DNA from 3 places in the Bifidobacterium dentium JCM 1195 genome. Region 2 is predicted to be linked to each of the others. Evidence: riboswitches for the same ligand, from Rfam matches in the RefSeq annotation. Region 2 holds a riboswitch; each other region holds the start of a gene.

The links. A riboswitch is a leader RNA that binds a small molecule or an ion and turns the genes downstream of it on or off. The one in region 2 is predicted to bind thiamine pyrophosphate.
Region 1: another riboswitch for thiamine pyrophosphate. It lies ahead of BBDE_RS10195 (TenA family protein); the one in region 2 lies ahead of tenA (thiaminase II).
Region 3: another riboswitch for thiamine pyrophosphate. It lies ahead of BBDE_RS07695 (hydroxyethylthiazole kinase); the one in region 2 lies ahead of tenA (thiaminase II).

Annotation. Positions count from the first base shown of each region.
Region 1 covers NZ_AP012326.1:2,443,017-2,447,221, forward strand. Annotated here, with positions in the region: gene BBDE_RS10190 (GntR family transcriptional regulator) at 1-812, shown strand, start outside; gene BBDE_RS10195 (TenA family protein) at 1,031-1,732, opposite strand; TPP riboswitch at 1,794-1,896, opposite strand; gene BBDE_RS10200 (4-hydroxybutyrate dehydrogenase) at 2,116-3,255, opposite strand; gene gabT (4-aminobutyrate--2-oxoglutarate transaminase) at 3,378-4,205, opposite strand, start outside.
Region 2 covers NZ_AP012326.1:1,505,765-1,509,969, reverse strand. Annotated here, with positions in the region: gene BBDE_RS06515 (DEAD/DEAH box helicase) at 1-1,843, shown strand, start outside; TPP riboswitch at 1,922-2,027, shown strand; gene tenA (thiaminase II) at 2,028-2,780, shown strand; gene BBDE_RS06505 (YhbY family RNA-binding protein) at 2,921-3,226, opposite strand; gene BBDE_RS06500 (metal-dependent hydrolase family protein) at 3,333-4,205, opposite strand, start outside.
Region 3 covers NZ_AP012326.1:1,788,572-1,792,776, reverse strand. Annotated here, with positions in the region: gene thiC (phosphomethylpyrimidine synthase ThiC) at 1-639, opposite strand, end outside; gene BBDE_RS07695 (hydroxyethylthiazole kinase) at 811-1,722, opposite strand; TPP riboswitch at 1,714-1,826, opposite strand; gene BBDE_RS07690 (MerR family transcriptional regulator) at 1,886-2,308, opposite strand; gene BBDE_RS07685 (aldo/keto reductase) at 2,452-3,312, shown strand; gene BBDE_RS07680 (glycine--tRNA ligase) at 3,545-4,205, shown strand, end outside.

The DNA.
Region 1 (4,205 bases), 940 kb from region 2:
ACATCATCAAGGTCGGTTTTTCATGGCTGGTCGAACGTAAACTCGCCCTACAGCAGCAGCACGTCGAAAACACGCTATCGCCGACCACTCCCATTGAGGTGTCCCACCAGATTCACGACCTGTTCAACGTCTACGCAAAGACGCTACATGATTGGGAGATGGAGATCACCAGGCAGACCGCGCACTCCATTATCAACAAGCAAGAGTTCGATTCACTCGCCGAACGCCTCACACATCCCGCCTTGGAACAGGATCGCAGAATCATCGGTGCGGGTCTGATTCCCTCCCCGGATTTTCTGCCCGATGCTCCATGGCACTCCTGTTGGTGGACCTCACGTTGGAATCAAACTAATCAGGCAACAATCCGTCCATTGCGCATTTCCGACAATCCCCAGTCGGCATCGTTCTACAATTTCACTGTCCAAGACTGGTGGACCGGCCCGAAGAACACCGACGGACTGCACATCACCGGTCCATATATCGACTACATCTGCTCCAACGAATTCACCCTGACTCTCAGCCGCCCCTTCTATGTGGACCACCACTTCGCAGGCGTGGCCGGTTTGGACCTCAGCGCCGCCACCTTAGAACATGAAGTATGCGAACAGCTGCTTCGGCTCGACCGTCCCGCCGCACTTATCAGTCATGAACAACGTGTGCTGGCTTCCACCAACACATCATTACTATGCGGTGATCTGGTAGCAGATCTCAACAATACACACGCCAAAGCCACCATCGATTGCGGCGCGCTGGCCCCCTCAAACGCGACTACAAGCAAGAAGCAGGAATCCTTGATCATGCTCATGTTCTGAGTAATGTAGCGGAAGGCTAGTTCCGCCGACACCATGACGCTGGCCTTCCATTTTACCTGTGAATCTCGTAGCATCCCAAGAAAATCAGTACATCCGGACTGCTGTGGGGCCACCGGCCCGATGGCCCCACAGCAGTCCGGGTGGATTCCGCGCATATCAGAACACGTTGCATCTCATATACGCTACCCACTGAAACCGATACAGGATGTCCCGCAGAATCAGTCCTGTGGGTAGGAATCGTCGAAGAAGCGGCGTTCCAGATGCACGATGGTGCGGAATACCTCGGCTTCCGGACCGTCGATGGAGCAGTATTCGTTGACCAGCGCGATGAGATCGCCGACCCATTTGCGGAAATGCGCGCCTTCGTGCAGGTCGACCCATCCCTTGTGTGCCGGGACCTGTTGCACGACCCCGGCGTCGACCGTGCGCTTGGCCCATGCGAGATACAGCCATTCCATGCAGCAGATCGCGGTGATCAGTTCCGGCCAGCTCTTATCGGACAACGTATCGAGGTACGCACCGTAATCTCTGTTCGCCTGGGTCTGTTCGGTGTCGTCATACTCCTGCTGGCTGACGTGGTAGGCCTCGAGGAAATGCTGGAAATACGTGGCCTCGTTGTCCGCGAACCATTGCGACTGGGCGGCGAGCATGTCCTTGGTTTCCTGACGCGGAGCCAACTTGATGAGCCGGGCCATCATGCCGTTGTTGTAGAACTTGAAATCCTGAATCAAATATGATTTCAATATCTCTTCCGGCAGGGTGTCATCCAACAGCTCGTTGACGAAACGCGAGTTGATGGCTTCTCGCCAATCCTCGGTATTCAGCATGTACATCCGGTCGGCGACGGAGTCCGACTCCGCGCCCAACCAAGCGTAGTCGCCGCGCGCCGGCTCCAGCGCTTCGGGTACGTGAATGGTCATGATTTTCCTTTCCTTAGTGATGCCGCCGACGGATGCACCGCCTACGACATGCATAAAGGCACGGGAAACAAGAGAGACGTCCGTGCGCCGGCATTACCCGGTATACGTTCAAACGGTCGAAGCGGATGCTTCCTCTCAGCCTTGCGGCCCCCGTGTCTGTGCCCGATAATACACGGGCATATGCGCCCTTATGCCGGAATTTCACATACCGGCCAGCAGAATCCCATTGCGATCATGTGAACGGGAATGATCAACCTTACGTTGAAAACCGAAGTGGTGCCATCCCCGGTACCCCCAGTAGGGAGCCCAAGAAAACGGCACCACCTCGAAATCAATCCGCCTCTGTACACGCTACGGACGTATCACGCCGCAACCCAAGAAAATCAGTACAGCTCCTTGAAGATCTTGAGCACGCGATCGTAATCGAGCGGCACGAAGCAGTTCTTCATGAGTCGCTCCTGCGTCTTGATCACGCGATCGGCGAATTCCGGCAGATCCTGTTCGGTCACACCGTACTCATGCAGCGCCTTCTTCGGCAACAGCTTGTTGATAAGCGTCTCCAGCGCATCATACACATCGGCCACGTCACAGCAGAGAATGTCGGCGATGAACTGGTTCATCTTAAGGATCTCGCCTTCCGGCTTGATCTCCATATAGTTGCGTAGCACGCCGGTGAACATGGCGTAGTTGGATTCGCCGTGGGGCACATGATATTTTCCGCCCAGCTGATAGCTCAGCGCATGCACGGCAGCGCACCCGCCGGTATCGAAGCTGATGCCCGCATAGTCGGAGGCGATCAGGAAGTCGCGCATCAGTTCGTTGCGCTTGGCGCGGCGCTCCGGCGAACCGGCGGGACCGGCTTCGGCAACGGCCTTATAGCCGGAGATGATCATCTTCATGGCCTCATAGCCGAACATGCGCGTGTATGGCGTGGAGTTCGGCGAAAGCGTGGATTCCACGGAGTGCACGAGCGCGTCGAGCGAGCTGGTGGCGAACACGTGATCGGGCAGTCCGTAGAGCAGCTCCGGCACGAGCACGGCATCGTCGGCGAACATCTCAGGGCCTGCGATTCCGGCCTTGCAACCTAGGCGCGTACGATTGATGGCCGCGATTTCGGTGACCTCCGAACCGGTGCCGCAAGTGGTCGGCACGAGCACGAAGCGTACGGAGCGCTTGAAGTCGGGCAGATGGTCGATTACGTCGTCGATGGAGGCACCACCGGCCACCGCCACGACCTTCGACATGTCCATGACGGCACCGCCGCCGACTGCCACGATGCGGTCATAGTCGAATTTGCCCGCATCCGCGATGAATTCGTCGATCATCACATCGGTCGGCTCCTGCGCGCCGTACTTGTCGACAAGAATCACGTTCGCACCGTTTGCATACGGTTCCAGGAACTGCTTGTAGATCACTTCGATGCTGACCAGCAGGTCCTTCGGTCCGAGTTCGAACGATGCGAAGAATTCCTTGACCGTATCGTAGGTGTAGATGTTGTCGGGTCCGACCGTCAACAGTTTCATGATGCGTCCTTTCCAAAACGTTGGCTGCAACCGCGCCCATTCCGGCGATTGCAGCCAACTCTATGCCTGTTTGCTTGAGGGTTCGTTATCGGCGATTTCGCTCGCCCGCAACGATTGCGTACTTACTTGGCGCTTTCCTCGACGATGATCTCCTTGAGTACCGCCAGCGCTTCGTTCAGCTCGTCATCGGTGATGACCAGCGGCGGCAGCAAGCGGATTACGTTGCCGTTGATGCCGCAGGTCAGCATGATCAGACCTTCTTGGATGGTGCGCTTGGCGATGCGGCCGACCAGCTCCTTATTCGGCTCCATGGTGCCCGGCTTGACGAATTCGACACCGATCATGGCGCCGCGGCCGCGTACTTCGGCCACCGCCGGCACTTCGTCGACCAGCGGACCGAGTACGGATTCGACGACCTCACCGATATGTGCGGCCTTTGCCGGCAGATCCTGCTCCTCCATAATGCCGATTGCCGCAAGAGAAGCGGCGCAGGAAACCGGGTTACCGCCGTAGGTGCCGCCGATGCCGCCGGGCTGCACGGCGTCCATGATCTCGGCGCGACCGGTCACGGCCGCAATCGGCATGCCGCCGCCGAGTGCCTTGGCAGTGGTGATCAGGTCAGGAACGACGCCGTCGTACTCGCAGGCGAACCATTTGCCAGAGCGGCAGAAGCCTGCCTGAATCTCGTCGGAGATGTACAGCACGTCATGCGCGTGAGCCCATTCGGCCAATCCAGACAGGAAGCCTTCGGCCGGCACGATGAAGCCGCCTTCGCCCTGAATCGGTTCGGCGATCACGGCGGCCACGTTGGCGGAGCCGACCAGCAGCTCGATCTTGGCGGCGGCGGCCTTCGCGGCGGCCGCACCGTCCGCACCGAAGTCGTCGCGCAACGGATAGGAGAACGGTACGCGGAAGACGTCGGGGGCGAACGCACCGAAGCCCTGCTTGTA
Region 2 (4,205 bases):
GATGTCTCCGTCGAAGCCGAGCGTCAAGGTCGGGTTGTCGGTCGAATCGAACCTTGTCGAGATTTCGCCGATCGCCGACGAAGTACCGATGAACGAGGTCGGTGCACTGCTTGACAGTTATCGGCGCAGACGTCGCTACCATCGGCTGCACGACGGCACCTTCGTGGATCTGCGGGATGCCGATTTGGGTGAACTCGATCGTATTGCCTCGGATCTTGACCTGACCGGAACGCAACTTGACGGCGGAACCATCGCCATTCCGGGCTATCAGGCGTTTCTACTGGACGCACAGGTGCCGGATGAACGCAAAAACGCATCCTTCACCTCGTATGTCAACGATGTGAAGATCATCGATCCGAGTCGCTATGAGGTACCGCAAGCGTTGCGCAACGTGCTGCGGCCATATCAGGCGGAGGGATTCCGCTGGCTTTCCACATTATGGGACAAGGGATTCGGTGGCATTCTCGCCGATGAGATGGGCCTGGGCAAATCCGTGCAACTGCTTGCCCTTGTCGAGGCACGTAAGGGGAATGGCCCGACGCTCATCGTCTGCCCGGCATCGCTCGTCTACAACTGGGCCGCGGAATGCGAGAAATTCACTGCCGATCTTACCGTGGAGGTCGTGGCCGGCACCAAGACGGAACGCCGCAACGTGCTGCGGCGGCTACGGGCAATGGCGAAATCGGAGTCCTCGTCATCCTCCGTTTCCGAGGCATCCTCCGAAAGCGAGGACGGTCCGGACATACTCATCACATCCTACGATCTGTTGCGTCGCGATATCGACGAATACGCCGGCTGCAGGTTCGCATGCATGGTGCTCGACGAGGCGCAATACATCAAGAACCACGCCACCAAGGTGGCGAAAGTGGTCAAGCAGGTGAACGCCGCGCATCGCTTCGCATTGACCGGCACGCCAATCGAGAACCGTCTGAGCGAACTGTGGAGCATCTTCGATTTTCTTATGCCGGGGCTGCTGGGCACTTATACGCGATTCCGCGAACGGTACGAGCAGCCGATTCTGGCGCCCGGTCCGGAACAGTCCGTCATGGCTGACAAGTTGCGGGCGTTGGTCGGCCTGTTCATCAAACGACGGTTGAAAAAGGACGTGCTTACCGATCTGCCCGACAAGTTCGAGAACGTCGTGACCGTGAAGCTGGCGGGGGAGCAACGCAAACTGTATGCGGCGCACGAACAGCGGCTACGCGCCGCACTCACCAAAACACGGGATGCCGATTTCAACACGAGCAGGATTCGCATTCTTGCGGAATTCACGTTGCTGCGCGAGCTTTGCTGCGATCCTCGGCTGGTGTATGCGGACGCGAAAAACGGCTCGGCCAAGCTTGAAGCCATCGACGATTTGGTGGCCAACTGCATGGATGAGGGCAAGAAGGTGCTCATCTTCTCGCAGTTCACGTCGTTCCTTGACCTGATTGGCGTGCGACTCGCCGAACACGGCGTTGCGTTCCATGCGATTACCGGTGAGACGCCGAAGAGGAAGCGCGTGGAGCTGGTGGATGAGTTCAATGGCGATGATGCGCCCGTGTTCCTGATCTCGCTCAAAGCCGGCAATACCGGCCTGAACTTGGTCGGTGCATCCGTGGTGATTCATGCCGATCCTTGGTGGAATGAGGCTGCACAGAACCAAGCCACTGACCGCGCACACCGCATCGGGCAGACACAGGACGTGAACGTGTACCGGATTGTGGCGAAAGACACCATTGAGGAGCGCATGCTGAAGTTACAGCGGGACAAGAGCCGGCTGGCACGGCAATTCACCGACGGTGGCGCTTCGGGCGGCGTCGGCTCGCTCACCAAGGACGATCTGCTTGATCTGCTGAGCTGACATAGGAGGCGACGTTCCGCGTTCGGCGGCACGTCACGGGAGCGAGATGGGGTGTCTGCCGGTATTGCCATAATGAACGGCGTAATGCAGGGGAACCCGTACAACCGGGTTGAGATAGGCGTAAGGCCTGACCCTTTGAACCTGATGGTTAATACCAGCGTAGGGAGGCATATCTTTGAGCGATATGATGTCTGCAATCAACAAACCATATGATCCGGCACGCGGTGTTCGGCTCGACAATCTTCCCCCATTCGCGCAGCGCATGCGCGAGGCGGCCGATCTGGTATGGGAGCAAGGCTACCGTCAGCCATTCCTGCGTGAGCTTGGCGAGGGTACGCTGCAACGTGAGAAGTTCGCCTTCTATTTGCTGCAGGATTACCGCTATCTCTCCGATTACGCCAAGGTGCACGCGTTGGCCCTGACCAAGACCGACGATACCGAGGTCATGCAGTTCATGGTCGGCGTGCAAAGCGCGATCTTCAACGTGGAGACCAACGTGCATCGCAAGTATATGGCCGGCTACGGCGTGAGTGAGGAGGAGATGGCCGGCGTGCGGCAATCCGCATTCGCACGCGCATACACGTCGAACATTCTTTCCATCGCCTATGGCAAGGAATTGGTCGACATTCTTGTGGCCGTGCTGCCGTGTGCGTGGGTATATGCCGACTATGGCCAGCGTCTCGCCCGTGAATTCGCGGACACGCTAGACGCCAACCCTTACAAGAGCTGGGTCGACATGTATAAGACCGAGGAGTTCTGGGAAGGCTCCGCATGGTTGATCGAACATATCGAACGGTTGGCCGAAGGACTGTCCGAAAAACGCAAACGGGAACTAATCGACATTTTCGTAACCGGTGTCGAAAACGAGTACATGTTCTGGTCCAGCGCCTACGACATGCAGTACACGTGGAAGCCCGAATGGGATCGGGGGCGCTGACGCCGCTGCGGTGCAGAGCCCGCTGACTTTCGATTGTTTGTTTTCATTGCAAAGGTGGGTTGGCATCCATTCCCGGATGCCAACCCACCTTTGTCTTCTCAGGAGTTTCCTTCCCGCGGATCTCCATCAGGGGAAGTCGCTTACTCGCGAACGAGCCGGATATGCTCCACGTCATCGCGTTGGGAACGGCGGTAGATCACGAACCGGTTGCCGATCACCTGCACAAGCTCCGCATCGAGCTGCTCGGCCAAGCCTTCGCCGGCCTCCTTTGCGGTCAGACCGGAACCGTCGAGCACGGAGCCCTTGATGAGCTCGCGTCGTTCGATGATGTCATCCGCCTGCTTGATGGCGTTCTCGCTCAAATCATTCTTGCCGACCTGAACGATCGGGTTGAGCTTGTTGGCCATGCCTCGCAACTGCTTGATCTGCTTTTTGGTAAGTGCCATATATGTTTCGCTTTCTCTGGGTAACTTTCCGCGTGCTGTCCGCGGCATCAAAGTCTTTCGATAACGCTCGCTCTACCATAGCGTGAGGTCGGTAAAACCCTGCATATCATGTACGTTCCATCGCCTCATCAAGCAGGCGGTCGATGTCATCGAACCGCTTGGCATGCGGATGCCATACGGGATGACCGGCGGCGATCACCAGCGCCGGACGGGCAAGTGCGGCGAGAGACTCCAGCGGATTGGCATCCAGCACCACCATGTCGGCGACCTTGCCATCCTCCAATGAACCGGTTGATGCGCACACGTTGAGAATCCGTGCATTCACGGCGGTGGCCGCATGGATGGCCTCGGCCGGTGTGAATCCGGCGAATTTCACCAGTAGCGCCAGTTCGCGCCACGTATTGTATTGCGTTACGAAAGTCATGGCGGTGTCGGTGCCGACGCCGACCGGAATGCCCGCGTCATGTGCGGCCCGGGCGCCGGCGATCATGCCGTCGACCACGAGTTTCGAATTCTCGGCCTGAATCTCGGTGATGCCGGTTACGTCGCGGCCGAATGCGCACAGCGGGAATCCTGCGGAAATCGTCGGCACCAGTGCGGAATGGCCGCGCAACGCATTCGGATTGTGCGTGAACAGTTCGATCAGCTCATCATCAAGGCGGCTGCCATGTTCGATGGTATCCACGCCAGCCTGCAACGCTCTGCGAACCCCCTCCGCGCCTTGCGCATGCGCGGCGACGATGATGCCTGCGTTGTGGGCCTCGTCGCAGATGGCGCGCATCTGTTCGATGGTCATCTGAGGGGAACCGGCCTCTCCGAGCACCTGGGAGTCGGTGACGCCACCGGTTGCGGCGATCTTGATGGCATTGACGCCATGTTCGATGTTCATGCGCGTATGCAGACGTGCCTCTTGCGGGGTTTCGCTTTCCAACGCGATCAGGGGAGCGCCATGGCCGTCGGGAATCGCCAGCAACGGTCC
Region 3 (4,205 bases), 280 kb from region 2:
GAACCAGCCGGCCGCCTTCGAACGGGCCAGCATCTCCATGTCATCGGCCGTGACGCCGCCGCCGACCACGACCGGAAAATCGCTCGCCGTGCAGATGGTGTTGATCTGATCCTCGTCGAGCGTATTCCCGGAACCGTCATTGCCGCCTACGGAAGCCTCCGGCTTGGTGGTGGAGACATGCAGCGGTCCGGCGCCGATATAGTCGATGCAGCCATTCGGCAGCTCGTTGATAAGCCTCACCAAGCTTTCGGTCTCGGCGGACAGGCCCACGATGGCTTCCTCGCCAAGCAGCGCGCGGGCTTCACGCGGTTCCATGTCGGTCTGCCCGATATGCACGCCGTCGACCTTGATGCCCTTGTTACGGGCCTGCCAGACCACATCCACACGGTCGTCGATCACGAAGGCCACGGCATCGGACTTGCCGTTGTCTTCGATGATCTGCGCGATGTCCTGTGCCATGAGCGTCAGATCCTTGGCGTCCGTATTCTTGGCACGCAGCTGGATGAAGGTTGCGCCCCCACGCAACGCGTCATCGACCACGTCCGTGATGGGACGGCCCTTGCAGTCCTGCGGGCCGACCACGAAGTACGCGCTCATGTCGAAACAGTCGCGCATCGACGCGTATGGATAATCATTCATTGTTGGTTCCCCCTTGTTTGTGGTAAGTAATCCAGAAGTCTTGTGATGATGTGATGTCGGAACTACCGGTCTATGCCGCCGTACGTACACGATTTTGCTGCCATCGCACGTTGCCATGCATGATGGCCGGGCATCGAAGGAACGATGCATGCGTGACGTGCGGTGGAATCGTCAGTCCTCGATGATTTCGGAAGCGGCCACCTGCTCGGCGGTCACATTCCACAGGGCATCGAGCAGTGCGACCTGGAAGGATCCCGGTCCATTGGATTCCTGCTCGGCGATTTCGGATGCGCGATTGTAGAGCAACGATGCGGAAATGGCTGCGACCAGCGGTTCGGAGACCGCCAGATACGTTGCGGTCACGCCGCCCAACGAGCAGCCGGCGCCGGTGATCTTCGTCATCATCGCGCTGCCGCCGGGCAGTCGGAAGGTATGCTCGCCGTCGGTCACCAGATCGACGGCGCCGGATACGGCGACGGCACCCTTGCCTGAAGGCGAGTGCTTCGCCAGGTGACGCGCCATGCGCTGGGCGGCCTCGATCGCGGCGTCCACCTCGTCGACGGCCTCCACGCCTGCCGGACGGGTGCCGGAAGTAACGGAGTCGGACGTGGCGAGTCCCCACATCGCGTCGAGTGCGATGATTTCACTGGCGTTGCCGCGCACGATGGTCGGCGGATACATGCGGAAGGATTCGAGAATCGCGGTGCGCGTCTTGCCGATGCCGGCGGCAACCGGGTCAAGCACCCAAGTCTTGCCGTTCTTGTGCAGCTCGTAGGCGATCTGAGGCAGCGCTTCCTTGTAGAACGGCAGGAGCGTGCCCACATTGATGTAGTTCGATCCTGCGATTTCGGCGGTGTCGATGATGTCATCCGGCAGGAAGCTCATGGCCGCGGTGCCGCCCGCCGCAAGCTGGGCATTGGCTACGAGGTTGATGGTGACGAAATTGGTAAACGACTGCGCCAGCGGCGTTTGCTCACGCACATCGTTGACGGCTTGCGCGATCCGTTCACGTAGTGCATCTCCGCATAGTGCATCGATAGAGGCACTGCTATATGAGGTATCGATATATGAGTTGTCACTCATGACGCTGCTCCCTACGTTGGTCCTAACCAACAGGTTCAAAGGGTCAGGCTTGCCGCCTTTCTCAGCTTTCGACCATCCGCCGAAAAGCTCCCCTGCATGTACAAAGTGCTTTTAACCTATACGCGCCCCTTGACAGTGCCGTGTTTGAGACGTCACGTCTATGTTATTGGCGTGGGGCGCTGTCCGGCCTGCGTCTGAGTTCGGCAAGGATTCCGGGGGATGGGGTTTCTCCTGCAAGCAAGATGTCGTAGTACTGCTGCTTTTTGTCGATATAGTCGATGTCTCCTTGGATTTCGGTAAGTCGTTGTTCGAGGACGGCCCTCTTCTGCGCGAGTATTTCCTTGCGTTGCGCAATAGTGGAATCGCCTTCTTGGCAAAGTTTGGTGTAGTGTTGCATCTCCTTGATACTGAGGCCGCATCGTTTCAAACAGTTCAAACCGATGATCCATGCAATGGCTTGGTCGTCGAAGATGCGATGATTGCGTCCGTCTCGCCCAACCGCGGGAACGAGTTCGGAATTGCAGTAGAATTTCAGCGCTTCATAGTTCATGCCGGTGAGTTCGCATGCTTGCTTCATCGTGTACATGGTTTCCATTGTCGGTAGTTTCTGTCGGTAGTTTCTACCGGCGTGTTGCCGTTTGACCGGTAGTAACTACCGGATTCTAATGTGGAGCATCACCGACCGGCAAGCCGTCGGTCGCAAATAGTGATCTCATGGAAGGGAATCAAATGGAATATCTGAAACTTGCCAATGGCGTTGAGATTCCGAAGATCGGCTACGGCGTCTTCCAGGTCGGCAAAGAGGACGCTCCTCGCTGCGTGCGTGAAGCCATCGAAACCGGATATCGTCACATCGACACCGCACAGTCGTACTTCAACGAAGCGGAAGTCGGTCAAGGCATCAAAGATTCCGGTATCGACCGTAAGAATCTGTTCCTGACCACCAAGGTATGGATCAGCAATTACGGCTATGAGAATACCCTCGAATCCATTGACGTGTCGTTGAAGAAGCTCGGTACCGATTATCTTGATCTTGTGTTGCTGCACCAGCCGTTCTCCGACACCTACGGCGCATGGCGCGCGCTTGAAAAGCTCTACAAAGACGGTGTGATTCGTGCCATCGGCGTGAGCAACTTCTATCCGGATCGATTGGCCGATATGGTCGCCTTCAATGAAATCGCCCCGATGGTCAACCAGGTCGAGACCAACCCGCTTAACCAGCAGATCGAAGCCCATAAGAACATGCTTAAGCGTGGTGTGGCGCATGAGGCGTGGGCGCCGTTCGGAGAGGGCATGCAAAACATGTTCTCCAATCCGACCCTAGCCAAGATTGGCGAAGCGCACGGCAAATCCGTGGCGCAGGTGATCCTACGTTGGCTTACCCAGCGAGACATCATCGCCCTACCCAAGTCCACGCATAAGGAGCGTATGGAAGAGAATCTAAACATCTTTGATTTCTGTCTCACCGACGACGAAATGAAGACCATCGCGGGACTCGACACCAAGACCAGCCTGTTCTTCCATCACGACACCCCCGAGGCGGTCGACCGCTTCGTCGGCTACGTCAAAGCGCGTGCGGGCCGCGAGTGAATCGCGGTGAGCATGCTGCGAAAACAAGGCATTCGGGTCAACCGAAATCCTTGCCATTGACCATATGATTGAAGGCATCGCCAACATATGGTTTCATGCGTGTGACGTATGGTCGGGGGAGATCATTCTGCGGTACGGATTCCAGTTAGACAGCCCCGTCTGCTGTCAGTGCATGCCGGTAGGCTGTGCGCTTGTAAAAAGACCCCAAACCGTTCAAACCAGAAGGTGCATTGTGGCTGTATCCAAACTCGATGAAGTCGTATCCCTCGCGAAGCGTCGCGGCTTTGTGTTCCCCGCCGGTGAAATCTACGGCGGAACCCGTTCCGCATGGGATTACGGTCCGCTTGGCGTCGCGCTGAAGGACAATATCAAGCGCGAATGGTGGCGTTCCATGGTCGTCACCCGAGGTGACGTGGTGGGCGTCGACACGTCCATCATCCTCCCGCCGGCCGTGTGGGTGGCTTCCGGCCACGTGTCCGTGTTCAACGACCCGCTGATCGAATGCCTCAACTGCCACAAGCGCCATCGTGCCGACAAGCTTGAGGAGTCCTATGCCGAAAAGCATGGCGACAAGCTGCCGGAGAATGGCCTGAAGGACATCGTGTGCCCGGACTGCGGCACCCGCGGCAACTGGACCGAACCGCGTGACTTCAACATGATGCTGCGCACCCATCTCGGCCCGGTCGAGGACGAGAACTCGCTGCACTACCTGCGTCCGGAAACCGCGCAGGGCATCTTCGTGGACTTCAAGAACGTGATGACTTCCTCGCGTTCCAAGCCGCCGTTCGGCATCGCCAACATGGGCAAGTCCTTCCGTAACGAGATCACCCCGGGCAATTTCATCTTCCGCACCCGTGAGTTCGAGCAGATGGAAATGGAGTTCTTCGTGGCTC